4 regions of the Vibrio porteresiae DSM 19223 genome follow, and region 1 is predicted to be linked to each of the others. Evidence: predicted binding sites of a transcription regulator. Region 1 holds the regulator's gene; each other region holds the start of a gene.

What was found. Region 1 encodes MetJ, which represses methionine synthesis genes. Its sites were predicted from a motif close to TTAGACNTNTANANGTCTAA; they were not measured.
Region 2: metA (homoserine O-acetyltransferase MetA) is a predicted target of MetJ. The motif match lies at 1,888-1,907, and genes of this name have one in related genera.
Region 3: metH (methionine synthase) is a predicted target of MetJ. The motif match lies at 4,002-4,021, and genes of this name have one in related genera.
Region 4: metE (5-methyltetrahydropteroyltriglutamate--homocysteine S-methyltransferase) is a predicted target of MetJ. The motif match lies at 3,450-3,469, and genes of this name have one in related genera.

What each region holds. Positions count from the first base shown of each region.
Region 1 is NZ_AP024895.1:3,366,139-3,373,844, forward strand. Features, by position in the region: gene cytR (DNA-binding transcriptional regulator CytR) at 1-487, opposite strand, end outside; gene priA (primosomal protein N') at 798-3,002, opposite strand; gene rpmE (50S ribosomal protein L31) at 3,308-3,526, shown strand; gene OCV11_RS15425 (malic enzyme-like NAD(P)-binding protein) at 3,803-5,080, shown strand; gene metJ (met regulon transcriptional regulator MetJ) at 5,249-5,566, opposite strand; gene OCV11_RS15435 (O-succinylhomoserine (thiol)-lyase) at 5,790-6,956, shown strand; gene OCV11_RS15440 (bifunctional aspartate kinase/homoserine dehydrogenase II) at 6,956-7,706, shown strand, end outside.
Region 2 is NZ_AP024895.1:2,095,331-2,103,036, forward strand. Features, by position in the region: gene OCV11_RS09420 (ABC transporter permease) at 1-111, shown strand, start outside; gene OCV11_RS09425 (ABC transporter permease) at 105-1,253, shown strand; gene OCV11_RS09430 (ATP-binding protein) at 1,323-1,721, opposite strand; gene metA (homoserine O-acetyltransferase MetA) at 1,931-2,875, shown strand; gene pilW (type IV pilus biogenesis/stability protein PilW) at 3,061-3,726, shown strand; gene OCV11_RS09445 (hypothetical protein) at 3,821-4,042, opposite strand; gene rlmF (23S rRNA (adenine(1618)-N(6))-methyltransferase RlmF) at 4,115-5,170, opposite strand; gene OCV11_RS09455 (M48 metallopeptidase family protein) at 5,329-5,838, opposite strand; gene OCV11_RS09460 (glutaredoxin family protein) at 5,983-6,213, shown strand; gene OCV11_RS09465 (LysR family transcriptional regulator) at 6,326-7,195, opposite strand; gene OCV11_RS09470 (MFS transporter) at 7,297-7,706, shown strand, end outside.
Region 3 is NZ_AP024895.1:381,373-389,078, reverse strand. Features, by position in the region: gene lysC (lysine-sensitive aspartokinase 3) at 1-190, shown strand, start outside; gene metH (methionine synthase) at 274-3,954, opposite strand; gene OCV11_RS01795 (cation:proton antiporter) at 4,145-5,473, shown strand; gene OCV11_RS01790 (phospholipase A) at 5,542-6,447, opposite strand; tRNA gene OCV11_RS01785 (tRNA-Asp) at 6,742-6,818, opposite strand; rRNA gene rrf (5S ribosomal RNA) at 6,866-6,981, opposite strand; rRNA gene OCV11_RS01775 (23S ribosomal RNA) at 7,068-7,706, opposite strand, start outside.
Region 4 is NZ_AP024895.1:2,375,957-2,383,662, forward strand. Features, by position in the region: gene yciA (acyl-CoA thioester hydrolase YciA) at 1-4, shown strand, start outside; gene OCV11_RS10900 (YciI family protein) at 170-466, shown strand; gene OCV11_RS10905 (GspS/AspS pilotin family protein) at 468-875, shown strand; gene metE (5-methyltetrahydropteroyltriglutamate--homocysteine S-methyltransferase) at 961-3,270, opposite strand; gene metR (HTH-type transcriptional regulator MetR) at 3,564-4,475, shown strand; gene OCV11_RS10920 (DUF4250 domain-containing protein) at 4,478-4,666, opposite strand; gene OCV11_RS10925 (hypothetical protein) at 4,799-5,479, opposite strand; gene OCV11_RS10930 (hypothetical protein) at 5,570-5,800, shown strand; gene OCV11_RS10935 (methyl-accepting chemotaxis protein) at 6,721-7,706, shown strand, end outside.

The DNA.
Region 1 (7,706 bases):
AGGTCAAGTTATCAATGTGCACCGTTGGCAGTTCAAGCTCAGGTGCGAACTCACACGCCATTACCATAGGTGGTAGATTCTTCTGCTCTGGCTTACTCACATCAAATGGGAGATCTGTACCCAACAGCAACATGCCGTCTGCCTGCTTGGTAAAGACGAGATTGACGAATGAATTTTCCCGCTTTTTCTGCTGGCCGCTATCCCCTAACAGCACTAAGTAACCGTGCTCCATCGCAGCATCTTCGATACCGCGAATGATCTCTGTAAAATAGGGGTCACAGATATCAGGAACGATCGCAACGATCGTTTTAGACTCATTACGGCGCAGATTTCTCGCTAAAGAGTTGGGAGAATAGCCCGCTTCTAAAACCGCATCCTCAACACGCTTACGAGTGGAAGACGAGACTTTTTCTGGATTCATCAAAGCACGGGAAACCGTCGCTGTTGAGACTCCAGCAAGCTGGGCAACATCCTTCATTGTCGCCATATAAATAACCCTCTTTATCTAATCCTGGACAGTGCAAACGCACTTTTCTTATCGTTATCGTTTACCCACATCGTCCCAAGCGAGGCTAAAAATGAGGCATAGCAATATAGTAAACCTTGCTTACAATGCGAATTCATGGGCTCTAAAATCACCGCTTCGAAGCGAAGTCAGTGAACAGTTGACTCGGTAAGTCTATTCATTTAATGGTGAGTTGGTTACGCTTAGATTAACAAATTTTACATCACTAGCGTGAAACCCATCACGTTTAATTACATTTACCTCTTTAAGCCTAGCAAATAATCTTGATATTTCATGAAAGATCTTGAGGTTCAATATCCAAAGACCATCTCACTTTGCTTGAGAGGGGCAGCATACTGATAGCTGGTCGGGCACTGGTCAATAATTTTTGCATCAAAGATCGAGACTGAGCCTGAATTAATAGCTGCCAACGGAATTTTCCAGCCCGTTTTGCCAATGGCGCTGGTGTTGGTCCTAAAACCAAACATTCTTGATTAAATAATGGGTGACTTTCTAAAGTGTGACGAACTTGGCGTAAAAAGTCCTCCACCGTTTGCGATTGATTCGCTTCAGCGCGCATCAAGGTCAAGTAACTGTATGGCGGTAACATCGCTATTTTTCGCTCCGCTAATGCTGTCTGAGCAAAAGAGTTGTAATCCTTAGTGATGAGCGCTTGTAATAAACTGTGTTCTGGATGGTGAGTTTGCAAATACACTTCACCAGGTTTACTTGCTCGTCCTGCTCGCCCCGCCACTTGAATAAAGAGCTGAGCAAAACGCTCCGCGGCACGAAAATCGCTACTATACAAAGAGCCATCAACATCCAGTAGAGCCACCATAGTGACATCAGGGAAATGATGCCCCTTTGCTAACATTTGGGTGCCAATCAAAATTTGGTATTCGCCCTTTTTAATCGCCTGCAGCGCATTCTCCAGGCTGCCTTTGCGCCTTGTGCTGTCACGGTCAATACGAATCGCTTTAAATTCAGGAAAGAGTTCTGCGAGCTGTTTCTCCAACTGCTCTGTACCTACCCCAACCGTCACTAAATGTGTTGAGCCGCAGCTCTGACAATGATGAACAACCGGACGCTGAGAACCACAATGGTGGCAACGCATTTCGCTGCTGTTTTGATGATAGGTGTAATACGCATCACAGCGTTGACACTCCGCAATCCAACCACATTCATGGCACATCAATGCTGGAGAAAAACCGCGACGGTTCAAAAACAGCAACACCTGATTACCATCTTCAAGATGGCGGCGCATCTGTGCGATAAGAGCAGCGGACAAACCACTTTCCAAATATTGGCCTTTTACATCCAACACATGATTGATGGTGGGAACCGATACTCCGGCTCTTTGCGTTAATTGTAAATGGTGATATTTGCCAGTTAACGCATTATGTAAGGTTTCTAGTGCAGGCGTTGCCGACCCCAACACAATAGGAATATTCTCTTTTGCAGCACGCATCACCGCCACATCACGTGCGTGATAACGCAAACTGTCTTGCTGCTTATAGGAAGCATCGTGCTCTTCATCAACAATGATGATGCCTAAATCGGCAAACGGCGTTAATAGTGCAGAACGAGTACCAATCACAATGCCCGCCACTTTATCACGCGCACTTAACCACGCATTAAGGCGTTCAGTATCATTAAGACCAGAGTGCATTACTTCAATAGGCACATTGAAACGACGGCGAAAACGGTTGATGGTTTGGGGAGTTAAACCAATCTCCGGCACCAAAACTAAGGCTTGCTGACCCCGTTCCAATACCGGCTTAATCATATTCAAGTAGACTTCGGTCTTCCCCGACCCCGTCACTCCTTGTAGGAGATAACACGCATAACCTTGTTCACTATTGACCGTAGCAATCGCAATCGCCTGCTCTTGATTCAAGCGCGGTTTATCCACTTGCGCTTCAATCTCTTTTGGCCAAGCGAGCACTTTGGGCTGGTTTTCACGCATTTCCACCCAGCCTTTTTGCTCAAGTGCTTTCAGAGTGGTCGATGAAAAATCTTCGCTGAGTAACTGTTGATGAGAAACAGCACCATTTTCTAGACGATACATGACACGGACTTGCTGGACAGCACGTTTATCCAAACCTACCATCAGTTGGTTGCGGCCAGCTTCAGTCATTACCCATTCACGTACACTTGCAAAATCCGCATTATTACCTTTACGTAATGCACTGGGCATCGCGTTAGCTAACGTATCTCCGAGGGGATGTTGGTAAAACTGACTACACCATTGCAGTAGTGCATAGAGGTTATCTGGCCAAACCGGCTGGTTATCCAAAACCGCGAGAATTTCTTTAAGCTGTGTCAGCGGAAAATCGGATTCGCTCACCAACGCTGTCACAATACCAATCAGTTTCTGCCGCCCAAAAGGAACCGAAACACGCCCGCCAATAATAGGAAACAGGTGCGCAGGTACCAGATAATCAAATTGTTTATCTAACGGAACAGGCAGAGCAACACGGGCAATGGAAGGGCGCATAATTTATCGTCAAAAACCAAATATCAGCCCACAGTCTACTGGATGAAAGAGACAAATTCGACTCTATATCTAAGACTTCATTAGAGATTACCGATATTGAGCCACGATAGGACATTTAATCGTTTTCTATATGGTGAAATTTGCGGCAAAAGCAGTTGATCCCAGACTAATGATTCTTTATCATATCGCGCCTTACAAGATGGCGATGTCTTAAGCAACGTATCTTGTAAATTACTATTAACTATACGTGTGGTGTTCGGCAAATAGATTCGAATAGCGACACGGCCCCAAATTGAGGTTATCCCATGAAAGCTGGTATCCACCCAGAATACAAAGAAGTGACTGCTAACTGCTCTTGCGGCAACACTTTCGTTTTCAAATCTACTCTAGGTCAAGACTCTCTTCACCTAGACGTATGTGACAAATGTCACCCATTCTACACTGGTAAACAACGTATCGTTGATACCGGTGGTCGTGTTGATCGCTTCAACAAACGTTTCGGTACTCTATCAAGCAAGAAATAATTTCTGCTTTATAGTTGTACAAAAAAAGGACGCGAATGCGTCCTTTTTTATATGCATAAAAATGCACTCATACTCACTTTTTATTATCAGTCATAAGCAGAAATTATAAGAAAGTATTTTCTGTTACCCGCGCAAACCTTTGCTTTATTTTATCTGGTCTTATCAGATCAGTTTTGACAAAAAATAACCACTTTTCCCCAAGTAACTAACTATGCAGCAGCAAAATCCTGCTTTAGAATGGTCGGCTTTTCTACAATCAATAACTGAGAACAGCCCATGTCCGACGACAATAAAAAAGAACTGACAAAAGAAGAACAGTTCCGCCAGAAGGCTCTTGATTACCATGCGATCCCTACAGCAGGGAAGATTGCTATCGCTCTGACCAAGCCTGCGGATTCGGCTCAAGACTTAGCATTGGCATACAGCCCAGGTGTTGCAGAGCCAGTACGCGAAATCGCAAAAGATCCAGCAAACGCTTACAAATACACAGGTAAAGGTAACACTGTTGCCGTTATCTCTAACGGTACAGCGATTCTTGGTCTTGGTAACCTAGGCCCTCTTGCATCAAAACCTGTAATGGAAGGCAAAGCACTTCTGTTTAAACGTTTTGCTGGCATCGACTCAATCGATATCGAAGTAAAACACAATACTGTCGACGAATTCGTTAACACTGTAGCGGCAATCGCAGATACTTTCGGCGGTATCAACCTAGAAGACATCAAAGCACCTGAGTGTTTTGAAATCGAACGTCGCCTTATTGAACTTTGCGACATCCCAGTATTCCACGATGACCAACACGGTACTGCTATCGTAACTGCAGCCGGCATGCTAAACGCTATCGAACTGCAAGGTAAGAAAATTGAAGAGTGTACTATCGTCTGCCTAGGCGCTGGTGCAGCAGCATGTGCATGTATGGAACTGCTGATTCAATGTGGCGCGCAACGTGAAAACATCTATATGTTGGACCGTAATGGCGTGATCAGCACTCAACGTGACGATCTGAACGTTTACAAACAACGCTTTGCCAACAACACAGACAAACGCACTCTAACCGATGCGATTGAAGGTGCTGATCTATTCCTAGGTGTATCAGGTCCTAACCTGATGACTGAAGAGCAAATCAAACTGATGGCTGATAAGCCTGTCGTCTTTGCGTGTTCAAACCCAGATCCAGAGATCACTCCAGAGCTAGCACACAGTGCTCGTCAAGATTTGATCATGGGTACAGGCCGCAGTGACTACCCTAACCAAGTTAACAACGTATTGTGCTTCCCATTCATCTTCCGCGGTGCTTTAGACGTACGCGCTAAAGAGATCAACATCGAGATGAAACTGGCTGCAGTAGAAGCGATCCGCTCTATTGCTAAAGAAGCAGTACCTGAAGAAGTGTTGAAAGCAGCAGGTGTTGAAGAACTGAGCTTTGGCCCACACTACATCATTCCAAAACCAATGGACCCACGCCTACTACCTCGCGTAGCAAAAGCAGTGGCTCAAGCGGCTGTGGATTCAGGTGTAGCGCGCATTGCACTACCTGATGGTTACATGGATAACTAATTCTGTTATTCATCACCGCAATTAGGTGAAATATAAAAAGCCCCTGACCTCAATGGCAGGGGCTTTTTGTTTGGATCTCGTTCATGCTGAAACGGTGCGATGTAACCCAACTAGCGGTGTGAATGTGCAACCACCGCTTAACCAACGGCATTAAGTTTGCCGTGAGGATTAGTCGTCGTAAGCTTCAAACTCGATGCCCATCGCGGTCATCAGCTCTTTCGCTTCAACAGGAATATCATCTGGGCGGTCTTTACGTAGGTCTTCATCCGTTGGCAGAGGTTGACCTGTGTACGCGTGTAAAAAGGCCTCACACAGCAACTCACTGTTGGTTGCATGTCGTAAGTTATTAATTTGGCGACGAGTACGTTCATCAGTCAGTACTTTAAGTACTTTAAGAGGAATAGAAACTGTAATCTTTTTTACTAACTCACTCTTCTTGCCATGCTCTGCATAAGGGCTGATATATTCGCCGTTCCAGTCTGCCATTGCGCACCTTCGTTAAAATTATTTCGGTAAGGAATATCAAAGACCCCAATTTTAGCGGGATTTACTGCCATAAGCAAAGACATATAGACGTCTAGAAGTGTTGACGTCTTCTTTTTTGATAAGTAAAGTGTGATGTTATGCATCACTCATCAGTCCCAGAGACATTTTGTCGGGGCTACAATGGATGCCCAAAATTCAGAGTCACACAGGAAAGGAAACACTTATGACCACGCGCAAACCAGCGACCATTGCGGTTCGTACCGGTATTGAATCAGACACTCAATATCATGCTGTTGTTCCACCCATTTACCTCTCAACCAACTATGGTTTTCCTGCGTTTGGTGAAGTGCCAAAATATGACTACACCCGCTCTGGTAACCCTAACCGTAACTTGCTTGAACAAGCGCTGTCTGATCTAGAGTGTGGCGTTGGTGCAACCATTACAAACTGCGGTACATCCGCTCTGAACCTTTGGGTCTCTGCACTAATTGGTCCACAAGACCTTATTATTGCTCCTCATGACTGCTACGGTGGTACGTATCGCCTCTTCAACACTCGCTCACAAAAAGGCGATTTCAAAGTGTTGTTTGTCGATCAATCTAACGAAGCTGAGTTTGCTAAAGCACTTGCACAAAAACCAAAATTAATTTTGCTAGAAACTCCATCTAACCCATTAGTCCGCGTAGTTGATATTGCTAAGGTATGTGAACAAGCCCATGCTATTGGTGCTCTAGTTGCCGTTGATAACACATTCCTGACTCCTGTTTATCAAAAACCTCTGACTCTTGGTGCTGATTTTGTTATCCACTCAACCACCAAATACATCAATGGTCACTCAGATGTCATCGGTGGCGTAGTCATCAGTAAAGAGAAAGAACACGCTGAAAAAATTGCATGGTGGGGCAACTGTATTGGTGCGACCGGTACACCATTTGATAGCTACATGACTCTGCGTGGTCTGCGCACTCTTCCTGCACGTATGCGTCAACACGAAGAGAGCTCAAAACAGATTCTTGCTTACCTTCTAACTCAAGAATTGGTCAAAGTTGTCTACCACCCTAGCCTACCAAACCACCCAGGTCACGATATTGCGAAGAAACAGCAGTCGGGCTTTGGTTCTATGCTAAGTTTTGAGCTAAATGGCAGCTACGAACAACTTAAAGTCTTCGTGAGCTCACTACAACTGTTCTCGCTTGCCGAATCTTTAGGTGGTGTAGAAAGCCTTATCTGTCACCCTGCGACCATGACTCACCGCGCTATGGGTGAAAAAGCACTGGCTGAAGCGGGTGTTTCTCAACTGTTACTGCGCGTTTCAGTGGGTTTGGAAGATGCGGAAGACTTGATCGCCGATTTAGACCAAGCCTTTAGCAAAGCTAAGGAGATTCGTTAATGACTACACAACGCCAGTTGCATAAATTTGGTGGTAGTAGCCTGGCGAACGCTGAGTGTTATCAGCGCGTTGCTCATATATTGAAGGAATATTCCAAGGACAACGACTTAGTCGTTGTCTCTGCGGCAGGGAAAACCACAAACCGTCTGATTACCTTTGTTGATGCATTGAGTAAAGACGGCCGTGTGGCTCACGAAACATTACAGTCACTGCGTCAGTATCAAGCTGACCTTATCACCGGACTCTTAGAAGGTGAACAAGCGGATACTCTGCTCACTCAGCTTGCAGCAGAAATTAGCGATCTGGGAGAAATCGCTGCCCCTATTAGCGTCGCTCAACGAGCTGCTATTCTAGGACATGGTGAAGTGTGGTCGTCTCGCCTTCTTGCTGCCCTATTGAATCAGCATCGCATGCCTGCGATGGCGATTGATGCGCGAACTTTCCTACGCGCAGAATCAGGAACGCAACCAGAAGTCGATCGCGCAGCATCATACCCATTGTTGCAAACGGTATTGACTCAGCACGCTCAACAGCGTCTCATCATTACCGGCTTCATGGCGCAAAATAACGCGGGCGATACTGTGTTGCTCGGACGTAATGGTTCTGACTATTCAGCAACCATTATCGGTGCCCTGTCGGATGTGGCGAAAGTGACTATCTGGAGTGACGTTGCTGGGGTCTACAGCGCTGACCCACGAATCGTCTCCGATGCCTGCTTATTACCACTGCTTCGTCTCGATGAAGCCAATG
Region 2 (7,706 bases), 1.3 Mb from region 1:
CCCACCATGCTGAATTTGCTGTGGTATACCATTCCATTGGCTGCGGTTCTCTGGCTAGCGCCGAGGCGTTTAACCCCATCGTCTAGGGCTGCGGAGGATCACTCATGTTAAGTGTTTTGATGCAAGAATGGCGAGCCCTCACTCGTAACGCTGTGGTGGTATTAACCGTCTTCGGTGGCGTGTTTTTTTACTCCTATCTTTATCCGCTACCCTACGCGCATCAAATACCGCTGAAGCAGCCGATTGCTGTGGTCAATCTTGATAGGAGCGCCATCAGTTATCAATTAGAACGAATGGTGGACGCCACACCACAACTTGCGGTGATGACGCGCATGGAAACCATCGCTGACGCCAAGCAAGCGTTTCTAGCACAACGCATTACTGGTTTTTTGGTGATCCCCGAACATTTTTACCGTGATTTGATGTTAGGCAGTCGTCCGACCCTCTCCTACGCGGGCGATGCCTCGTATTTTCTTGTCTATGGCACCATAGCGGAAGGGCTTGCTAAAGCCTCTGGCACTTTATCTGCACAGGCTAAAGTCACGCGATTACTGGCCAAAGGGCAGGCTTTAGTGCAAGCACAATCGGGTTACGCGCCAACGTTATCGAATTTAAAACCGACCTTTAACGCGCGCATGGGGTATGTCGATTATGTTGTCCCTGCCGTTTTTGTGCTGATTTTGCAGCAAACCTTAGTGATGGCAGCAGGGCTTATCGGAGGGACACAAAAAACAGATTACCGATCAAACCGTTATTGTTGGTCAGAACCAACGTGGAAGATATTGCTTACGCGGTCTATCGTGTTAGTAGCGGTCTACTATGTGCTCAGCGCTTACTATTTTGGTGGCAGTTTTCATTTTCATGGCGTCAATACCTTAGCCAACCCGGTGCAATTGATGACCTTACTTTTGCCATTTTTACTCTGCTCAGTATTTATCGGCATGGTGCTTGGCGCTGCAACGCCCAAACGAGAGTACGTGACCTTATTGGTATTGGTCAGTTCAATGCCGCTGGTCTTTTCGGCAGGATTTATCTGGCCAGTGGAGAGTTTACCCAAGCCGCTCACGGCCCTGGTGAGCCTGTTTCCCAGCACTCCGGCAATTCAAGGTTTTTTAGCGTTAAATCAAATGGGCGCAAGTTGGCCCCAAGTGGCGACGCAATGGACTCATTTGTGGCTACTCACCGTGGTTTGGGGCGTACTAGCGTGGGTAACGTACCAACGCACTCAACATGCCATTCGGACTCTATTTTAGATTAGAGAGACAACAGAGATAAGAAGGCTAAGTATCTAACAAACGGTAAAACTTGCTCAAGCAAACAAACTATTTGGCCGAATTTACCCTTGGATGTTCTTGCCACTGTTTTTTCATTTTAGCGATGGTTTTATCGTCCACACCATGGACATTGCCATACTGTTCTCGGCACACCATGATGGTTAATTTGGCTTGGTATTTTCTCGCCAACTTGCGATAAAACGCCATTTCCCATTGGCGCACAAAGGTATTTGATACCACGATATTGTGCCCTTCCGATAGCCAGTACTCACTTTGAGCCTGACACCAATCATGCGCTTGACCAATCAGTTCAGGGCGAAAATGATAGTCACCGTGTTGATTAACAAAGAACATGTCCGCTTCCAAATGAACACCGGGTAAAGTTTTGGCGAGGGTCGACTTTCCCGAGCCAGGTAAACCTCGAATCAAGGTAATGTTCAGTGACATACTTATTTAACTCTTTGTTATCAATATTAAAACCTAAGAAACCAACCACTAAGCCGACTCAGCTTAAGGCGAGAAAGAAGTTTACTGTTTTCTCTTTTTTAGCGTAACTTATTTTTAATGCCTACGCATTTTGCTCTCGACATCATTCAGCAGTTAGGTTATAAGTCTAGATGTATAGACGTCCATAAATATCGCTTAGGGAGAAAGCTGTGCCTATTAAGATACCTGATCAATTACCGGCTAGAGATGTGTTACGACATGAGAACATCTTTGTGATGCCTGAGTCTCGTGCTTCCACTCAGGAAATTCGACCACTCAAAGTGTTGATCTTAAATCTTATGCCGAAAAAGATAGAGACAGAGACTCAATTCTTACGTCTTCTGTCCAATTCACCTTTGCAAATCGACATTGAGCTGCTGCGTATTGACGATCGTCCAAGCAAAAATACGCCAGAAGAGCACCTCAACGCCTTCTATCGTCAATTTGAACTGGTGGAAAAACGCAACTTCGATGGCTTGATCATCACTGGTGCGCCTTTGGGTTTGGTTCAGTTTGAAGATGTTGTCTATTGGGATCACCTCAAACGCATTATGGATTGGGCGAAAAGTCATGTGACATCCACTCTTTACGTGTGTTGGGCTGCTCAAGCGGCACTGAAGTTGATCTACAACTTGCCAAAACGCACCCGCGAAGAGAAACTTTCTGGTGTTTATCAGCATGAAATTCGTCAACAGTTCCACCCATTACTGCGTGGTTTTGATGATACTTTCCTTGCGCCGCACTCACGTTACGCCGATTTTGATGTGGAGTATTTAGCCGAGCATACCGATCTCGACATTCTTGCGACCTCTAAAGTTGCAGGTGTGTATCTGGCTTCCACCAAAGATAAACGTAATGTGTTTGTCACAGGTCACCCAGAATACGATGCTTTTACCTTACACAATGAATACATTCGTGATGTAAAAGAGGGGCTAGATCCAGCAATGCCAGTGAACTACTACCCAGATAACAACCCAGAAAACCAGCCTCACGCCAGCTGGCGTAGCCATGGTCATCTGCTGTTTGCTAACTGGCTTAACTACTGCGTTTACCAACAAACACCGTACGATCTGGATAACTTCAGCGAAGACAAATTCACCAAAGACGAAGATTGATTCGCCGCAGCGACAGAGTGACATCAGTGAGTTGAGATTGAAAGACAAAGGCCACCAGAATGTGGCCTTTTTTGTCAGTGCTTCTCAGCCGTTTTTGCCATCTCACTCGCACACTGAATGCAACAGGCTAGATGAGCACCTAAGCGCTTTTTAAGATAGCACTCCTTTGGTTAGGAGCGCCGAAAATGACCAAGCGATATTTTTTCTTATCACTGCTACTGTGCCTTTTGTCTGGCTGTGTTCATCAATCCTCGCAAAAGACCACTCAAGATCCTCAAGCGATCGCGGATGCCCGAATTGCCTTAGGTCTTGCCTATCTCAAACAGCATGATAGCGTCAAAGCCAAACAGAATTTAGATCGCGCGTTAGAAGTGATGCCACATTACCTCTCCGCCCAACTGGCCATGACCTATTACTACGAGCAAGTTGGTGAACTGGGATTAACTCGCAAGGCGTTTACCGATGCCCTCAAGGATCATCGACAAAGTGGCGATTTACTGAATAACTACGGCGCGTTTCTCTGTCGGCAAAAAGAATATGCTCCATCACTGGCCTTTTTTGAACGCGCCGTTGCCTCGCCTAATTACCACGATATTGCAGCAACTTACGAGAACGCCGCCTTATGCGCTTGGCAAGCCAAGCAAGATGACAAAGCGCTACGCTATTTTACCCACGCCCTGCACTACTCTCCCGATAATGAACGGCTGCAACGTTATATGATTCGTTGGGCAAGTGAAACCAAACAATGGGATGTAGTTAAGGAAAGGCTGCAGCATTATGTGAGGCGATTTGGTAACAGTCGTTACACGGCAGAAATTGAGCGCCAGTTAGCCTCAGTGTCTAGAAACTAAAAACCGGATACTAAAACTAGTCAGTAAAACAGCCACTAAAGACCAATCACTAAAGAAAAAAGACCAGTAGTAAATGTTCAACGAACTAAACAGGTTATTTCACGTTGGTAGGACGCCCGTCACGCCCCCCTTTGCGGTCCCGATAATGCACTCGACGTAAACGGCGTGTCTTTCTTGCTCGCTGCATCTTCAAATATTCAAGAAACAACATACGACAAAAGAAGAACAACCCCACCAGCAACAGTAGGGTAAACACCGACATAAAAGGAACGCAAAGCCAATCAGGCTGACAAGGTACAAAAAATTCGAAGTCCATATCAACCTCCTGCGAGCAAGCACTCTTAGTATCGCGTAATTACAATATTAGCGAATTATCTTGCTCAAAAAGTTAACATTTTTCCTTCAGCCACACTTTGCGCTGACTAGCATTTTGAAAACTCCATGCAATAAAACGGCTGATTTTTTGACCTTGCGCCATTTCGACGACTTGCGCCTCGACCGCTCCAACTTGCTCAAGTTGTTTACGCATCCAGCGTACATTCTCTTTTTTCGAGATCAGCGAGCTAAACCAGAGTACCTGGTCTTTAAAGAGCGCACTTTCTCGAGCCATTTTCTGCAAAAATGCTGCCTCACCGCCCGGACACCAAAGCTCGGCTTTTTGTCCACCAAAATTGAGCCCAGAGCTTTTACTCATCACGCTTTTTCCACCCTGACGTTTCTGTGCATTTTTTGCCAAGTTAGCTCGTTTTTGTTCAGTGCCCTTTTGCGCCTCTTCAAGTGAACTATGAAAAGGAGGGTTGCAGGTGGTCAAGACAAAGTGGTCATTCGGCGCAATGATCCCGGTAAAAATAGACTCGCTTTGAGATTGTAACTGGCAAGCAATTTTACCCTTAAGCACCGCATTACTCTGGGCAATCTTATTGGCCTGTTCAACCGAAACCGGATCAATATCGGAGGCTTTCACCTGCCAACCATAATCCACAGCAGCAATAATGGGGTAAATACAGTTAGCCCCAACGCCAATGTCCAACAGGGTGACATCAGACATCGCCAATTGTGGGAACTCTTTTTGCAATAGCTCAGCCGCACGGTGAATATAATCGGCACGTCCAGGAATCGGTGGACACAAGTATCCTTGCGGAATATCCCACTCAGTCACACCATAATGGTGAGCCAATAACGCTTGATTAAGACGTTTTACCGCCACAGGGTCAGCAAAAGGAATGGTGTCAACGCCGAGGGGATTTTTCACCACATACTGCCTAAGTTCTGGCACGGCTTGGCACAGAACCGTGAAATCATACTGACCGTGATGACGATTGCGTGGATGCAAACCGGCTGGGCTAGTAATGACTTTGACCTTAAGCGCCGCTGCCTCAGCTGGAGATTTTTTGGGTTGAGCGCCACTTTTACGCGGCTTAACCGTTTGTGCACTTTCGCCCATCTTCGCTGGCTTCTTACCTTTTGCTGCCGCGCGCTTAGCCCGTTTTTGCGCTTGCTTTTGCTCATCACTTAGTGATTCATCTGCAGACGATTGACGCTTAGTGGACTTTTTCTTAAAAAACTGGTCAGCGGGGATACCGTTGATTAGCGGCGCACGACTCATGCTTCAGCTCCTTTTAACTCTTGTACCATCATAAAAATACGCGCATCCAGCTCGAGCTGATGATAGTGCGGCTCCATATGACAACAGAGTTGATAAAAGGCTTTGTTATGATCTTTCTCTTTTAGGTGTGCCAGCTCATGCACCACCAACATGCGCAATAAAGGTTCGGGAGCCGATTTAAATACCTGCGCAATACGAATCTCATTTTTGGCTTTGAGCTTATTGCCATGCACGCGTGAGACATAGGTGTGCAAACCCAATGCATGGTTGATCAAATGAATTTTGCCATCCCACACCACTTTACTCAGTGGTGCTGTTTTCTTCATAAACTGATTTTTCAGTGCCATCGTATATTGAAACAAGGCTTTTTCGCTTTGAATGTCATGACGCTGCGGATAGCGCTGCTCAAACCAACTGACTAACTGTTGATTGGCAACTAAGCGTTCCACGGATTCGACGATATTCGTTGGATAACCTTGAATGTATTTCAGCACTGGATCTGTCATGGCGATGTTCAATTGACTCAATCTTTAAAAGGGCGCTAAGTGTAGCCCAAAGCTCAGCGTGATTCATCTGTTGTGTCGATAGGTTTGCAAGTCGCTAGCGCCACAGGTAAACTCTGCGCCCCGAGAACAATACGAGTAAGCACCATGAAACGAGTTGTCCTTTACGTTAAAGACAAGTGCCCACACTGCAAAGATGCCCAACGTTATTTAGACAGTAAGCAGATTCCATACCGTCTGTGTAATGCCAAAATGCAACGTGGACGCAAAGAGTTAGACGCGATTGGTGCGCGCAGTGTCCCTGTGTTGAAAATCGGCGACCGTTTGATGATCGGCTGGAATCCTAAAAACTTCGACCGCATGTACAGCAGTAACTAGTCTGTACAGTAGTCAGTCGTTAGTTAGTAAGTTAGTTAGTTAGTAAGTTAGTCAGTTAGTCAGTTAGTCAGTTAGTAACGCGGCAATGCGTATTGCCGCAGAAGTTGATGAGTTAAACGTATTTCTTTACGTACTCAATGAACGTTTTGTCGGCATGGGAAAGATAACCCTCTTTGCGCCATGCCAAAGCCAAATCAAGCCACACTGGCGGATCAAATGGCACGGCAACAACATCCGGCTCTTGGTCCGTGACCAATTCCAGTAACGCCGTAATCGCATATTCATGTTTTACTATGCTTAAAATCATCGGCAATAGATTGGTTTCAAAAGAGAATTTTGCTTCAAGCTTATGCTCTTTACACACCTTATCTACAAACTCACGATGGAAATAACCGGTTTTAAACATCACCAATTCATGTTCAAAAAAGGTTTCAAAATCAATTGATTTCGCAGTCGCCAACTCATGATGACGGCCAACGGTAGCCACCATTTGTGAAGATAAAATCGGATCAACGTCCAGCTCAGGTGGCACATCGTGATTGAGGATCACACCAATATCCAATTCACCCGCCAATAACATGCGTCGAATCGACTGCGTACCCGCTTCTAACACCGTCATTTTCAAATTGGGGAATTGGCTTTTAAACGCCATAATGATTTCGGGTAAAAAGTAAGAGCCCATCATGCTTGGCGTGCCTAATCGTACTTCGCCTTTCACCACCCCTTTTAATTCATCCATTGCCAATTGAGCATCATCAAGCTGCCGCAAAATCCTAAGCGCGTGCTCTAGTAACACTTCGCCTTCATGGGTCAACGACACTTTGCGCTCATCGCGCTTAAGTAAGGTAACACCAAGTTGCTGCTCAAATTTCTTGATTGAGATACTTAACGCTGGCTGAGCGATATGCAGTAGCTGCGCTGCTTGAGTAAAACTGCCCTGCTGGGCAACCGCCACAAAATGGCGTAAATGACGAGTTTCCATGGTCGATAAATTTTAGATATAGTGGTGATACAGGCAATATATTTTATTAATTGACCTAACACTGCTAATTTGATCACGTTGTTAATGATCGAGTTGTCATCATGATTGAACTGCATACACCACAATACCGTAAAGTCACTTTTGCTCTGGCCTTTGGCTCATTTTTGGTCTTCTCTAATCTCTACTTATTTCAACCAATGCTGCCTTATATGGCTCAGCATTTCTCGATTTCAGAAACCCGAACTAACTGGATTTTCGCCGCTTCAACGCTGGCACTTTCAGTAACACTGGTCCCTTGGGCAATCGGTTCAGAATCGGTCGGACGTAGAAAAGTGATGTTGATTGGCTTATTTGCTATGCCAATCATTAGCTTATTTATGTTGTTAACCACCCAATTTTGGCTATTGGTAATGGCAAGAGCAGCGATGGGCGTGGCGTTAGCGGCCTTTGCGTCAGTTGCGGTTGCTTATATGGTGGAAGAGCTCTCGGCTACCGCTTTTAGTAAAGCGAT
Region 3 (7,706 bases), 640 kb from region 1:
CTTAGTCGCATTAATCGGTAACCAAATGGAAAACCGTGGTTATGCGAAGAAAGTATTTGGTGTACTTGATGATTTCAACTTACGCATGATTTGCTATGGCGCAAGTGATCATAACCTCTGTTTCTTAGTTGACTCATCGTCAGCTAAAGAAGTGATTCAGCACCTTCACGGTGAACTGTTCGAAAAATAATAAAAAGCCAACTGGCGAACGAGAAGTAACAAGGGCCATCATTTGATGGCCCTCTTTTCTTGCTTATTTCACACTGACTCGGATTAGCCATTAATATTCGGACCCAGCCACCTTTCAGCCTCAACACGATCCCAGCCTTTACGCGCAGCATAATCTTCGAGCTGATCCTCTTGGATTTGTGCCACTGCAAAATAGCGCGACTCAGGATGAGAGAAGTACCAACCAGATACCGATGCTCCTGGGTACATGGCGTAACTTGAGGTCAATTTCATACCGATCGTTTCTTCAACCTTAAGTAGCTCCCAAATCGCCCCTTTTTCAGTATGTTCAGGACATGCGGCATATCCCGGTGCTGGACGAATCCCCTGATATTTTTCACGAATCAGATCGTCGTTCGACAGTGTCTCATCAGCCGCATATCCCCAAATATCCTTACGCATCACTTGGTGCAAATATTCTGCAAAAGCCTCTGCGAGTCGATCCGCAACCGCTTGAACCATAATCGCATTGTAATCATCGCCTTGGGCTTTAAACTGATCGGCGATTTCACGTTCATTGATACCACCAGTGACCGCAAATGCCCCAATCCAATCGGCCTTACCACTCTCTTTCGGCGCAATATAATCAGACAAACAATAGTTAGGACCTTTCGGTTTGAACGTTTGTTGCCGCAAGTGATGCAGTAAATGAGAAACATCACGACGCTCGGCATCACGGTAGACTTCAATGTCGTCACCGATGCTTGCTGCAGGGAACAAACCACAAATACCAGACGCCTTCAGCAACCCTTCACTTTCAATACGATCAAGCCACTCATTGGCATCATGGAATAGACGTTTGGCCTCTTCGCCCACTTCCTCATGCTCCAAAATCGCTGGGTACTTACCCATCAACGACCAAGTCATAAAGAATGGAGTCCAGTCGATATACTGACGTAGGGTAGCTACATCCATATTCTCAAACACATGGATTCCCGGCTTAACGGGAACTGGTGGTTCGTAATCATCCCAATCGATAGCAACTTTATTCGCACGAGCTTCAGCTAACGTCACCGGACGAGATTTAGGGGTTTTACGCGCATGTTGTTCACGCGTACGCTCATATTCAACATTGAGTTTTTCAATAAAACTTGGACGCTGCTCATCTGACAATAATGCGGTACACACACCCACCGCTCGAGAAGCATTACTGACATACACAACAGGCTGATGATAGTTCTGCTCAATCTTCACTGCCGTATGGGCTTTCGATGTTGTCGCCCCACCAATCATTAGTGGAATATCAAAACCTTGACGCTCCATCTCCTTCGCGACATGAACCATTTCATCCAAGGATGGGGTTATCAAACCAGACAAGCCAATGATGTCGACCTTCTGTTCTTTCGCGACTTTTAGAATCTGCTCACAGGGAACCATTACCCCTAGATCAATGATTTCAAAGTTATTACATTGCAACACCACACCGACAATGTTCTTACCGATATCGTGAACATCGCCTTTTACGGTTGCCATCAATATTTTGCCGTTTGATGAACCCGATTGTTTAAGCGCGTTAATAAATGGCTCTAAGTGAGCAACAGCTTGCTTCATCACTCGAGCTGATTTCACCACTTGAGGAAGGAACATTTTCCCTTCACCAAATAAATCACCGACCACGTTCATGCCATCCATCAATGGACCTTCGATCACATCAATGGGTCTAGCCGACTTCAATCGTGCTTCTTCGGTATCTTCAACGATAAACTCAGTAATACCTTTTACTAAAGCATGCTCTAAGCGCTTTTCTACTGGCCAAGTTCGCCATTCAAGAGCAGACGTATCGGCTTCTTTACCAACAGCGTTTTCACGATACTCTTCGGCAATTTCCAACAATCGTTCAGTGCCGTCATCGCGACGGTTAAGAATCACATCCTCAACCGCATCACGTAATTTTTGTGGCACGTTATCGTAAATTTCAAGCTGACCTGCATTGACGATCCCCATATCCATACCATTTTTAAAACAGTGATATAGGAACACCGCGTGAATTGCTTCACGGACATAGTTGTTACCGCGAAAAGAGAACGATACGTTAGACACACCACCGGAAATCATTGCGTAAGGCAAGTCGTGCTTAATATCAGCGACTGCATTAATGAAATCTAAAGCGTAGTTATTGTGTTCATCTATCCCTGTTGCAACAGCAAAGATATTAGGGTCAAAAATGATATCTTCTGGCGGGAACCCCACTTCATCGACCAAAATTCGGTAAGCTCGGGTACAAATTTGCAGTTTACGTTCGCGAGTATCGGCCTGACCGACTTCATCAAATGCCATGACAATGACTGCAGCGCCATAACGACGCACTAGCTTGGCATGTTCAACAAATTTTTCTTTGCCTTCTTTAAGCGAGATGGAGTTAACAATCCCTTTGCCTTGAATGCATTTTAAGCCTGCTTCGATGACCTCCCATTTAGAAGAGTCCACCATGATCGGTACTTTCGAAATTTCTGGTTCAGAAGCACATAGGTTCAAAAAACGCACCATGCAGGCTTGAGCATCTAGCATGCCTTCATCCATGTTGATATCGATGATTTGGGCACCGTTTTCAACCTGCTGACGCGCAACTTCTAGCGCTTCGTCATATTGCTCTTCTTTAATGAGGCGTTTAAAACGAGCAGAGCCAGTGACGTTGGTTCGCTCACCAACGTTAATAAATAAGGTTTCTTTAGCAATATTAAGTGGTTCAAGGCCAGATAAACGACATTCTCGGTTAATATCAGGAATAACACGAGGTGCGACACCTTCAACCGCTTTGGCGATGGCTCGAATATGCTCAGGCGTCGTACCACAGCACCCACCAACAAAGTTGAGAAATCCTGAACGAGCCCATTCAGAAATATGCTCAGCCATATCTTCTGGTGATAAATCGTATTCACCAAAGGCATTTGGTAAGCCAGCGTTAGGGTGAGCTGAGACAAAGCAATCTGAAATGCGCGACATTTCAGAAACATATTGACGTAACTCATCAGGGCCAAGAGCACAGTTTAAACCAAACGAGATAGGTGAAACGTGGCGCATGGAGTTATAAAAAGCTTCGGTTGTTTGACCCGATAATGTACGACCAGAGGCATCGGTAATCGTGCCGGAGATCATGATGGGTAAGGTCAAACCAAGCTCTTCAAATACGGTTTCGACGGCAAAAGCACACGCTTTGGCATTCAACGTATCAAAAATGGTTTCAATAAGAATCAGATCACAACCACCTTTGATAAGCGCACGCGTTGATTCTGAATACGCTTTTACTAGCTCATCAAAATGAACATTACGAAAACCAGGGTCGTTTACATCTGGTGAAATAGAACATGTGCGGTTAGTTGGACCTAAAACACCAGCGACATAGCGCGGCTTATCTGGTGTTTTAGCCGTCCATTCATCTGCAGTTTCACGGGCCAATTTAGCAGCAGCATAGTTGATCTCTTCACTGATCGACTGCATATCATAATCAGCCATCGCGATAGTGGTGGCATTGAATGTATTGGTTTCTAGAATGTCAGCACCGGCCTCCAGATACGCATCGTGAATCTCTTTAATCAACTGAGGCTGAGTTAAAACAAGTAAGTCATTATTACCCTTTAGGTCACAATGCCAATCAGCGAAACGCGCTCCACGGTAGTCTTGCTCTTCCAGCTTATAACCTTGAATCATGGTTCCCATACCGCCATCAATAAGCAGTATGCGTTGCTTTAACTGTGTTTCTATTTGTTGTTTTATATAACTACTCACAATACAACCTCATTCCTTATGATTAGCGACATCCTATCATAGTCCATCTAGAAATCTAGACGTCTAAATCAATAAAAAGGACAAATTTCACTCTCATTCATTGGTGATAAGAACAACAAAAAATGTTTGCTATTTAGCCACCATCGTCAGACAATTTCCGCTCACAATTTGTTACATCAAAGAGAAGAAAATGTCAGTCTATTACACACTCTGTTTTCTTTCTGCCGCTGCGATGCTTATTGCCTTCTTCAACAGCAAGATAGGTAAAATGCAAACAACAATAGCGATTACCGCAGGTTCCATGTTGCTTTCGTTGCTCATCTTAGTTGCAGGTCAAAATGATTGGTTTCAATTAACCAAAATCGCTCGAACTACCATGACCAGTATTAACTTCGAAGACTTCCTGCTCAAAGGCATATTAGGATTCTTGTTATTTGCTGGCGGATTAGGTATCAAACTTCCCAACCTAAAAGATCAAAAATGGGAAATCGCCGTTCTCGCCTTAGGCTCAACTCTTTTTTCAACTTTCTTCATCGGTTACGGTCTTTACGGCGCCTGTCATTTTCTAGGTATCGATCTACAACTTATTTACTGTCTTCTCTTTGGCGCATTGATTTCACCAACCGACCCAATAGCCGTATTGGCTATCGTTAAGAAACTTAACGCACCCAAACGTATTTCAACACAAATAGAAGGTGAATCACTATTCAATGATGGTTTTGGTCTAGTTATCTTCGTCACCATTTTTACTATCGCATTTGGTCAACACGCACCAACTATCGGCAGTGTAGCTGAATTATTCGTACATGAGGCATTAGGTGGCATCCTTTATGGTTTGGTTCTTGGTCTAATCTTCCATTATTTGATTTGTGCAACAGATGACCACTCTATGGAATTGTTACTAACCATAGGTGTCCCAACCGCTGGCTTTGTGTTTGCAGATATCATCCATGTGTCAGGACCGCTAGCAATGGTGGTATCAGGCATTATGATCGGTAACTGGACGCGCTTTATTGGATTCTCTAAAGAGAGTGAAGAACACTTAGATCACTTCTGGGAACTGGTCGATGAGTTTTTAAATGGCGTACTGTTCTTGCTGATCGGTATGTCGATGTTGCTATTTAAATTCCACGAAGAAGACTGGATAGTCATGGCAATCGCGATTCCATTGGTACTCTTGGGTCGTTACGTCAGTGTTGCAGTGCCTTACGTTGGGTTTAAACGTTATCGCACTTACAATCCTTGGTCTATCCGTATATTAACTTGGGGTGGATTGCGCGGAGGCTTAGCGTTGGCCATGGCATTGTCTATTCCATCAGGAATTATGGTGATTCCAGATAAGTTAATCGACGTAAAAGAACTGGTTCTAGTGATGACGTATGCAGTGGTCGTGTTCTCTATTTTGATCCAAGGATCAACGATCACACCTATGATTGAAAAAGCGAAAATTGCTGAAAAGAAAATGGAAGAGCAGCAAGAGTCAACAGCAAATGAATTAGTCAAAGACGAGCAGAATTAGATAGTATATCGCGTCTACAAACTGAAAGAAGCCTCCGAACAGGAGGCTTCTTTTTATAATAAATGAGGTTATAAAAGATCGTTTAACGCGATACCAATACCAATACGCTGAGTATGCACATCGTAATCAATTAAGCTTTCACCATAACCGTTAAAGTATTGAACGTACGCACGTAAGTTACGATGAATCGGATAGCTCCACGTTAATTGAAGAGCACCTTTATTATCTTGCTGTAAGTTATCTCGAATCAAAAACGTATAACGCTGTTGCCCTACTCCATATAGACCGACAAGCTCAAAGTGCCCCATGTAGTGGGTGATATCTGGATTATCATCTCCAGTGGCATCGGTAGGACTATCCTTGCGACTTTCAGGAATTCTCCACCACGCTGTTGCACTTAAGGCAAAATCCCCCTTATCGAACACCATAGAACCATATAAACGGTTCCAACTCCTCGAAAGTGTCCCAGAGCGTCCATTAGACTGATGGTTAGCTCCTAGAGCCCAATATGAATTAGTAAAGCCACCAATTTTCCAATCGTTGTCGAAGAGCATGAACACTTCAGGTTCATGTACGGTTTCTCGAAACGGGGCTGAATCATCTTTATTATAAACTTGCCACCATGACTGGTTGGTATACGCAAAATATAGGTCACCGCCACCGACAAGATCGATAGCTAGTGGCATCTTAAAAGATATCTGAAATTTAGCCTCGAACTTTTCTAGATCATCAGCATATTCATCATCTTCACGGAACGGTTTGTCATTAGGATGAGGATTGTAAGTGATAGGTAACAAATAGTTAGCCTTGTGAGGCATGATAACAAAAGGGTTATCCTGAACCTTCTTCTCATCCTGCACTCTCTCGTCAACCAAAGACTCATCATTTGATTTCACGTCAGTAGATGCTGTTTCAGCATAAGCTACATTTGACGCATAGCAGGAGAATAGAACCAATAATAAAGGCAATCTCATTCAGAAAACTCCAATAGCTAGATGCCAAACATTCAGCAGATAAATTAGCATCGCTATTTCACTATGAAAAGGTGACCTACGGTTTAATCACAACAATTTAACATTGATCAACCTATACGATCGAAAACCGTATGTGACAATCTCTCGAGTAGAAGGCCTCGAATGAACAATAGCTTTGTCTGGTGAAGAAGTCTGCGTGTCTTTAGGGGGGGAAAGAAAAAGAGAAGTGCACAAATATTTTTTAAACAAAAAGCAAAAAAGCCTCAGTCTTTCGACTGAGGCTTCTTTAATTAGTGGCGGAACGGACGGGACTCGAACCCGCGACCCTCGGCGTGACAGGCCGATATTCTAACCAACTGAACTACCGCTCCGCTGTATTCTTATTAACAAGATATCCATCTCGCTAATGCAATTTAAAGCCTGGCGATGTCCTACTCTCACATGGGGAAACCCCACACTACCATCGGCGCTAATTTGTTTCACTTCTGAGTTCGGCATGGAATCAGGTGGGTCCAAATCGCTATGGTCGCCAAGCAAATTCTTTAATTTAGAAAGCTGTTTCAAGTCTCAACACAATTCAAGTGTCTTAATCGAGTCCTACAAAACCCTTTTGGTGTTGTATGGTTAAGTCTCACGGGCAATTAGTACAGGTTAGCTCAACGCCTCACAACGCTTACACACCCTGCCTATCAACGTTCTAGTCTCGAACAACCCTTTAGGACGCTTATAGCGCCAGGGAGAACTCATCTCAAGGCTCGCTTCCCGCTTAGATGCTTTCAGCGGTTATCGATTCCGAACTTAGCTACCGGGCAATGCGTCTGGCGACACAACCCGAACACCAGAGGTTCGTCCACTCCGGTCCTCTCGTACTAGGAGCAGCCCCTTTCAATTCTCCAACGCCCACGGCAGATAGGGACCGAACTGTCTCACGACGTTCTAAACCCAGCTCGCGTACCACTTTAAATGGCGAACAGCCATACCCTTGGGACCGACTTCAGCCCCAGGATGTGATGAGCCGACATCGAGGTGCCAAACACCGCCGTCGATATGAACTCTTGGGCGGTATCAGCCTGTTATCCCCGGAGTACCTTTTATCCGTTGAGCGATGGCCCTTCCATTCAGAACCACCGGATCACTATGACCTGCTTTCGCACCTGCTCGAACCGTCATTCTCGCAGTTAAGCGGGCTTATGCCATTGCACTAACCTCACGATGTCCAACCGTGATTAGCCCACCTTCGTGCTCCTCCGTTACTCTTT
Region 4 (7,706 bases), 990 kb from region 1:
CTGATCACACTTATTGGCATTAGATGGTTGGAATACGGTTAACTTTCAGTACATTAACCATTGTAATGGAACCGAACTCTCTGACATGACTCTTAAACAAGCGTAAAGTAGAGTAAAGTTCCATCGACGATGTGACTTAGCCTATGGACTTAGCTATAAGGAAAGCGATATGTGGTATGTAATCTTCTCACAAGATGTAGACAACTCTTTGGAAAAACGCATGAGCGTTCGACCACAGCACTTAGCCAGACTACAAGACCTACAAGATGAAGGTCGTCTGCTAACTGCAGGACCAATGCCTGCCATTGATTCTGATAACCCAGGCGAAGCCGGTTTCACAGGGTCAACCGTCATTGCCGAGTTCTCTTCTCTCGAAGCAGCAAAAACTTGGGCAGATGCGGATCCATACGTCGCAGCAGGCGTCTATGCTAACGTTATTGTAAAACCATTTAAAAAAGTATTTTAGTATGAAAATAAGCACTTGGGGTGTGATTGCACTCAGTGGCGTGCTGTTGGCGGGTTGTAGCTCCAACAGTGAACGAGAAAAAACACTTGAAATGATTGCAACGAACCGTGCCGCTTTACTCGCCTCGGAATTGCCGTTGGAATACGGTCCTTTACATATCATGCGTGCGAATGCCAAAGGCTCCACCATTGAAATGATGATGGTCTACAACAACTCGGCGCCCAATGCCAAGTCCACTCAAGAAGTGCTCACTAACAGTGAAAAAGCGTTTTGCAACAACACCACGATCATGGAAAACCTCACTACAGGGATAAGCTATCGTATTAAGATGCGCGACAGTCGTGGCACTTTGTTAGTCGATCAGCTGATCACTCAAGAGACCTGTGACAAACAGAAAAAGTCAAAATAGCGTCTCGTTTTTCATGCTAAAGGCCATCCAACGGATGGCCTTTTTGTTGTCACTTAACTCAGTCGTCGCTAAGTCATCATGCCTGTTACTGCGCAAATTCCTGACGTAGCGCTTTGGCTGCTAACACCATGTTAGTCAGCGACGCTTCAACTTCCGCCCAGTTGCGCGTTTTTAGGCCACAATCGGGGTTAACCCATAAGCGCTCTACCGGAATTTTTGTTGCTGCAGTACGAATTAACTCTTCAATCCAACCCTGTGCAGGAATGTTTGGCGAGTGAATATCGTAAACGCCAGGACCAATTTCATTGGGGTAGTGAAACTCTTCAAACGCTTTAAGTAACTCCATATTTGAACGTGACGTCTCGATAGTAATCACGTCGGCATCCATCGCCGCCACCGATTCAATGATCTCATTAAATTCGCTGTAACACATATGGGTATGAATCTGTGTTTCTGATTTTGCACTGCTCGCTGCAATACGAAATGCTTCAACTGCCCAATCAAGATACGCTTGGTGATCACGCCGCTTAAGCGGTAAGCCTTCACGAATCGCAGGTTCATCAATTTGGATAATGTGAATTCCAGCCGCCTGCAAATCATGTACTTCATCACGTAGTGCCAATGCTAATTGCTGTGTGATCGCCTTACGGCTGATGTCTTCACGCGGGAATGTCCAACATAAAATGGTCACCGGGCCGGTTAACATCCCTTTCATCTGCTTTTGCGTCAAAGATTGCGCGTAAGTCGACCATTCCACTGTGATTGGCTGTTCTCGTTCAATATCAGCCACCACTATCGCAGGTTTGACACAACGCGATCCGTAACTCTGCACCCAACCAAACTCTGTGGTTTGAAAACCTGACAGATGTTCAGCAAAGTACTCTACCATGTCATTACGCTCTGGCTCCCCGTGCACCAAAACATCCAAACCTAACGCTTCCTGTCGCTGAACTGCATCGGCAATCTGCTCTTTAATTGCTGCCACATAATCCGCTTTGGCTAATCTTCCCTGACGAAATGCACTACGTAAGGCGCGAATTTCCGCCGTTTGCGGGAACGAACCAATGGTCGTTGTAGGCAGTAATGGCAGATTCAACACTTCATGTTGATGATGGGCACGCGCTTGATAAGGTTCAGAGCGCTGACTCAATGCTGGCGTTATTTGTTCAACGCGATCTTGAACGTGAGGTTTATTGACATGCAGTGCCGACTGGCGAGCAATGATCGGTTGGCTATATGTGTCACAGGCAAGAATGGCCGCAGGATCGTTATCCAGAGCTTTACCTAACAGCACCACTTCCGCTACTTTCTGTTTGGCAAAGGCAAACCAACTCTGTACTTCAGGCGTTAACTTTGTCTCAGCATCAAGGTTAACGGGACTATGCAACAACGAGCAAGAACTGGCTATCCAGAGACGCTCTCCCAATTGCTGTTTTACTGGTTCTAACCGTTCAATCCATTCACTGAGGTTGGCTCGCCATACGTTACGACCATTAATCACCCCAACCGACAGCACCCAATCTTCTGGTAATAGATTGACCACCTCATTCAATTGCTCTGGCGCTGAAGCAAGGTCAACATGCAAACCATCAACAGGCAGCGTAACTATCTTGCTCAGTACGTGTGACACAGAATCAAAATAGGTAGTCAGTAACAGTTTCACTTCGCTTTGGAGCGTCTGATACGCCAGTGCAAATGACTCAAGCCACGGACTCTCAAGTTCAAGAGCCAAAATAGGTTCATCGATTTGCACCCAAGTGACACCTTGCGCAGCAAGCTTTGCGAGAATGTCTTGATAAGCGGCCAGCACACGCGGCAACAATGAGAGACGGTCAAATCCTTCTTCAATTTCTTTCCCAAGATAGAGATAACTCACCGGCCCAAGTAAGACAGGTTTGACTTGATGGCCCTGCTGTAGCGCTTGATTGATTTCCTCAAATAGCTGCGGCCAACTGACTTGAAACTGATCGTTTGCGCCAAACTCTGGAACGATGTAATGATAGTTAGTGTTAAACCATTTAGTCATATCTGACGCTGCATGTCCTTGGCAACCACACTGCTGTTGCGATTGACCTCGTGCAACGTTAAATAGCGTGTCCAATTCCAGAGCACTTTGTTCCTGCACACTGTGGCCCGAATGACGATGGCGCGCTGGTACATGCCCTAACAGCAATGACGTGGTAAGAACATGGTCATACCAAGCAAAGTCGCCTGCTGTAACAAACTCAAGACCAGCCTCCTTTTGCAACGCCCAGTTTTGCGTGCGAAGGTCACTTCCCAATGCCTGCAACTGAACTTGATCGATTTCGCCTCGCCAATATTTCTCTAATCCAAATTTCAGTTCACGTTGTTCGCCAATGCGTGGGTAACCCAAAATGTGTGTTGTTGTCGCCATCATCTCTTCCTTCTAAATTATGTGGAGCCGACATTGAATGAATGCAAATTCAGATGTCTAGATGGCTAAACTATCTAACTGGCACGTTATTTTCGCAAGCGTCGAATATTCAACTTGTTTATTAAAAATTTTCATGTAGTTTAAGTTGATATTGATAAACTTACACATCCACTAACCATTTGGACATCTAGACGTTTACAAGTCCAAAGATAAAGTGATAAGTTACGCGCACTCCGTAACGGAACAAAAAGCACATGCAACGCTCAGGGCACACAGTTAAGTAAGGATTTTTAATGATTGAGCTCAAACACTTACGAACATTGATTTCACTTCGCGATACGGGTTCGTTGACCTCGACTGCCACAGCGCAGCATCTTACTCAGTCAGCCCTTTCTCATCAGATCAAAGACTTGGAGTCACGTATTGGTGGCCAACTCTTTCTGCGTAAAACTCGCCCAGTAAAATTCACCTCTGAGGGTGAGATTCTGTTGGCTTTAGCTGATGAAATTTTGCCACGTCTTGCTCGAGCAGAAAATGAATTGGCCAGCCTCAAAGAGGATGTGAATGGTCGCTTACACATGGCGATTGAGTGTCACTCCTGCTTCCAATGGCTCATGCCAGCGCTGCGTGAATATCAGGTGGCGTGGCCAACGGTCACACTCGATTTTTCTTCAGGCTTTGGTTTTGAACCGCTGCCAGCTCTACTCGCTGGCGAGCTGGATCTTGTGATCACGTCAGATATTTTGCCGCGTTCAGAAGTGCATTACGAGCCGCTGTTTGACTTTGAGATGCGCCTGATTACTGCGACAAATCACCCGCTTGCCAATAAAGAGCGTATTGAGCCACAAGATCTCGCCGATCAAACCATGTTGAGCTACCCAGTACAAAAGCAGCGTTTGGATGTGGTAAAACATTTCCTCAATCCAGCAGGAGTTGAACCGGCACGCTGGAAACAGGCCGATAACACTCTGATGTTAGTGCAAATGGTTTCTGCTGGACTTGGGGTTGCAGCATTGCCTAACTGGGCAATCAGTGAATTTTCTCGCCAAGGATTGATCACCAGTAAGCCACTGGGTAACGGCTTGTGGCGACGTCTGTTTGCCGCCACTCGCCATAGTGAAAAGGATAAACGCTATCTCCAAGCCTTCTTTGCTACGGCTCGTTCACAATGTAAAAGCCATCTTGAAGGCATAAAAATAGCTTAAGTCTAACGGAATTGGTTAGTAAGCGGGTCATATTCAAAGCCCGCAGCTTCAAGCTTTTGTTCCAAGTGACTTTGATCGATTTCATAGGTCATCACTAAATCATCCAAACTGTGGCACTCTAGCCGCAGTTTTTCATTAATGATGCCAAGTAAGATATGGGTGTCAAAACGCTGCACATTACTGAGATCCATTGTCAGTCTCCTTATAGCGATCTTATCCATCGTCGAAAGTAAGAGATCACTTAAAGCGTAGTCAGCAATAGAGAGAAGCGCAGTATCACACGTGAAAAATGTGATACTGCGAAAAATGAAGTGTCGTTGTGGTTAAAGTAAGTAGAGACCTTCAAATCCGGTCATAGCGATCAAGATCAGAATTTGAGTTACCGCTAACTGGATTTTTGCCACGCTCTTATTGGTAAAGATGTGCCAACACCAAGTGATGATCGCCAGCACCAGCAGTGCCAAATAGGTTAATACGCCTTGAGTCAACGCGCCTAATGCACTCTCGCTCAACTGGTATCCATACGGAACTAAACAGAGCACCATCAGCATGGTGCCAACAATGCCTACCACTGGCAGAATCCGGTTAAACGCTTGCAGACGTGATCGCGCCAGCGTCATCAAGAGATGCGCCAAGACACTACCCGAGACAGCTAGACTGATAAAATGCGCTACGCCAGCCCAAAGATGGGGATATAAGAAAGATTGCCACAGCAGCGCAAGCACCGCGAGCACGTTCGTCACATGCATTGCCCACAACGGGCCTTCATCGCGGGTTTTCTTGGTTTGCACCTGCGAACAGAAAAACAGAATCCCTGCGCCAAGTACAATAAAAATAAGATGGTTGAAAGCGGTCGCTAACCACAAAATACCAACCACTGGCAGCACTTTATGTACACGGCCACGCTGTCCAGGGCAGATTTCACCTTTAACCATGATGAGCGTTAGAACGAGCTGCGCACCCAATAGCATAGGCGGCAACATTGCAAGTAATGAATGAAGCATAATCATCGAGACAAGAAGAGTAACAGGGCGCAGATAATAGCAAACTATTCATTTATCCCCAAATCACTTCACCATTGGGTATATAGTTTAATGCAAACAGAATGGGACTTACTGACTGCCTATCGTCACGTCCTTGAGTCAATGAAAACCATCTCCAATGACGAACTGACTGTGGCTAGAAAGCAGTTTTGGAACTCGCTAAACCACGACTTGGATTTTGATGATGCATGGAGTGAAGTGCTACTTGTCGCCTTAGAGAACCACTATTCGTTAAAAGAGTTGCCTCTCTATGAGCAGATAATTAACCCCGATTTCAGATAATAATTGCTGCACTCATGATTTAGAGCAGCGAGCAAAGCAATTGTTTGGTAACCATAGTCAGCATTTTTACTCCTATTTGTTTCCGGAATCAGATCATTAGAACCGTTTCTTAGTAATTAAATATATCCCAGTAGCAAGCTAACTTTTGGTACTGGGATATTATTTTAGCTGTTACTTAATTTGATCAAATAATCCGTCATAAAAATAGCACTCGTTATTATTTTGACTTATCGCCAATTATTAGACGAATTTTTCTCTTACCAGCAATCCCCAAATAGTTATTTGAAGCTCTGTCGTTTCACTCTATTTCACATGCTACGAATGGCGAATACTCCCTGCTAAGACCTCTATGTTCAGTGGTTGAACATGACCACTACCGCAGAGACCTCTTCTCTATTTTCATTTGTGATGACGACCAATGTCATGCGTTTTAACGCAGATACCTGCAAATCATGTCATTCGCAACAATCTCACCTTATCTTGCCCTCTCAGACAAACCGATCAAAAGGCCATCACATGTTTCTTGATTGTGACGCAGGGATAAATTTTTCATTACGAATTGAATGCAAAACAATCAGCCATTGATGATCATTTTATTTTTATAAAGTGTTGTATTCGCCACACATATTAGATTATATTCACTGCGCACAACATCAATCAGTTGCATTGAATTTATATTCATTGCCATCTGTATGATTAAAACCAGTAGCAATGCCTATCATCCACTATCCTTCCATGTTCGAATCGACGGCACACACTCGGCAAGCCATCCCAATTCGACATGTATTAGGAAATTGTAGCCTGCTTGCATCTCTGTTTATGAAGCGCTGCAAAGTTAGGGAGGGTAAATAAAGTAGGCATGCATCGTTGTTTCAACAATATATTTTAGGGATAACAAGGAATACTTGTTAGCGGAGCGCATGACTTTAGGTTTTAAATCTCGCATCTATCTCAGTGTGTCATTATTAGTCGCACTTTCATTGATCATTCTTGGTTCGATTAATATCTATAATCTGCAAGACAAAATGGTGTCTTCTCTGGTGAAAGAAACAGAGATAAAACTCAAATCGCAAGTTTCCAATATGGAAACTTGGTATCAAGGTAAGCAACAAGCCATTGATAACGGAGCCGCTTCATTTTCTCTCAACCTTTCGGACGCGGAAAACCTCAAATTAGTTGACCTACTCGAAAAAAGCGGCAATTTCAGCACCGTTGCCATCGCTTACAGTAACGGCACTAGCTTCATCTCTCGCGATCACCAAATTCTTGGTAACAACATTCTACAAAATCGACCTTGGTATAAAACAGCAATTCAGTCTAACGATCTGATCGTGACCGACATTTATCAAGATTTGCAGACCGGTGAGAAAACCATCAGCCTGACCAAAGCAGTGACCGAAAATGGTCGCAAAGTGGGTGTTTTGATTGGTGATATCGTGATCGATAACGTTGCCAGTAGCATCAACCAAATGCGTTTTGCAGGTGGCGCAGCCACGTTGGTTGACCGCAACTCTGTCTTCTTTGCAAGTGATGACCCATCTGACATTGGCAAAACACCAACCCAAGTCAACCCAGTGTTTGCTGATATGGAACGTGGTTTCGAAACCAAAGAGCAAGGACATCTGACTTTCCCTTACCTTGGCAAAGACTTTACTGGTTACTTCCAACGTATTCATCTTACCGGCGATAACCACTGGACGTTGATGGTTTTCATTGACAAATCGACCGCTCAAGCGGGTGTGGAAAGTGCGAAATGGAATGCCATTTGGACCGGTCTAGTGCTGCTTTTGGTGAGCTGTGCTTGCATGGTGCTCTCCATCGAAAGTGCCTATAAACCTCTACTACGCTTGAAAGCAGCGGTATTAGCGCTTTCACAAGGCAGTGGCGACCTGACGTCACGTCTACA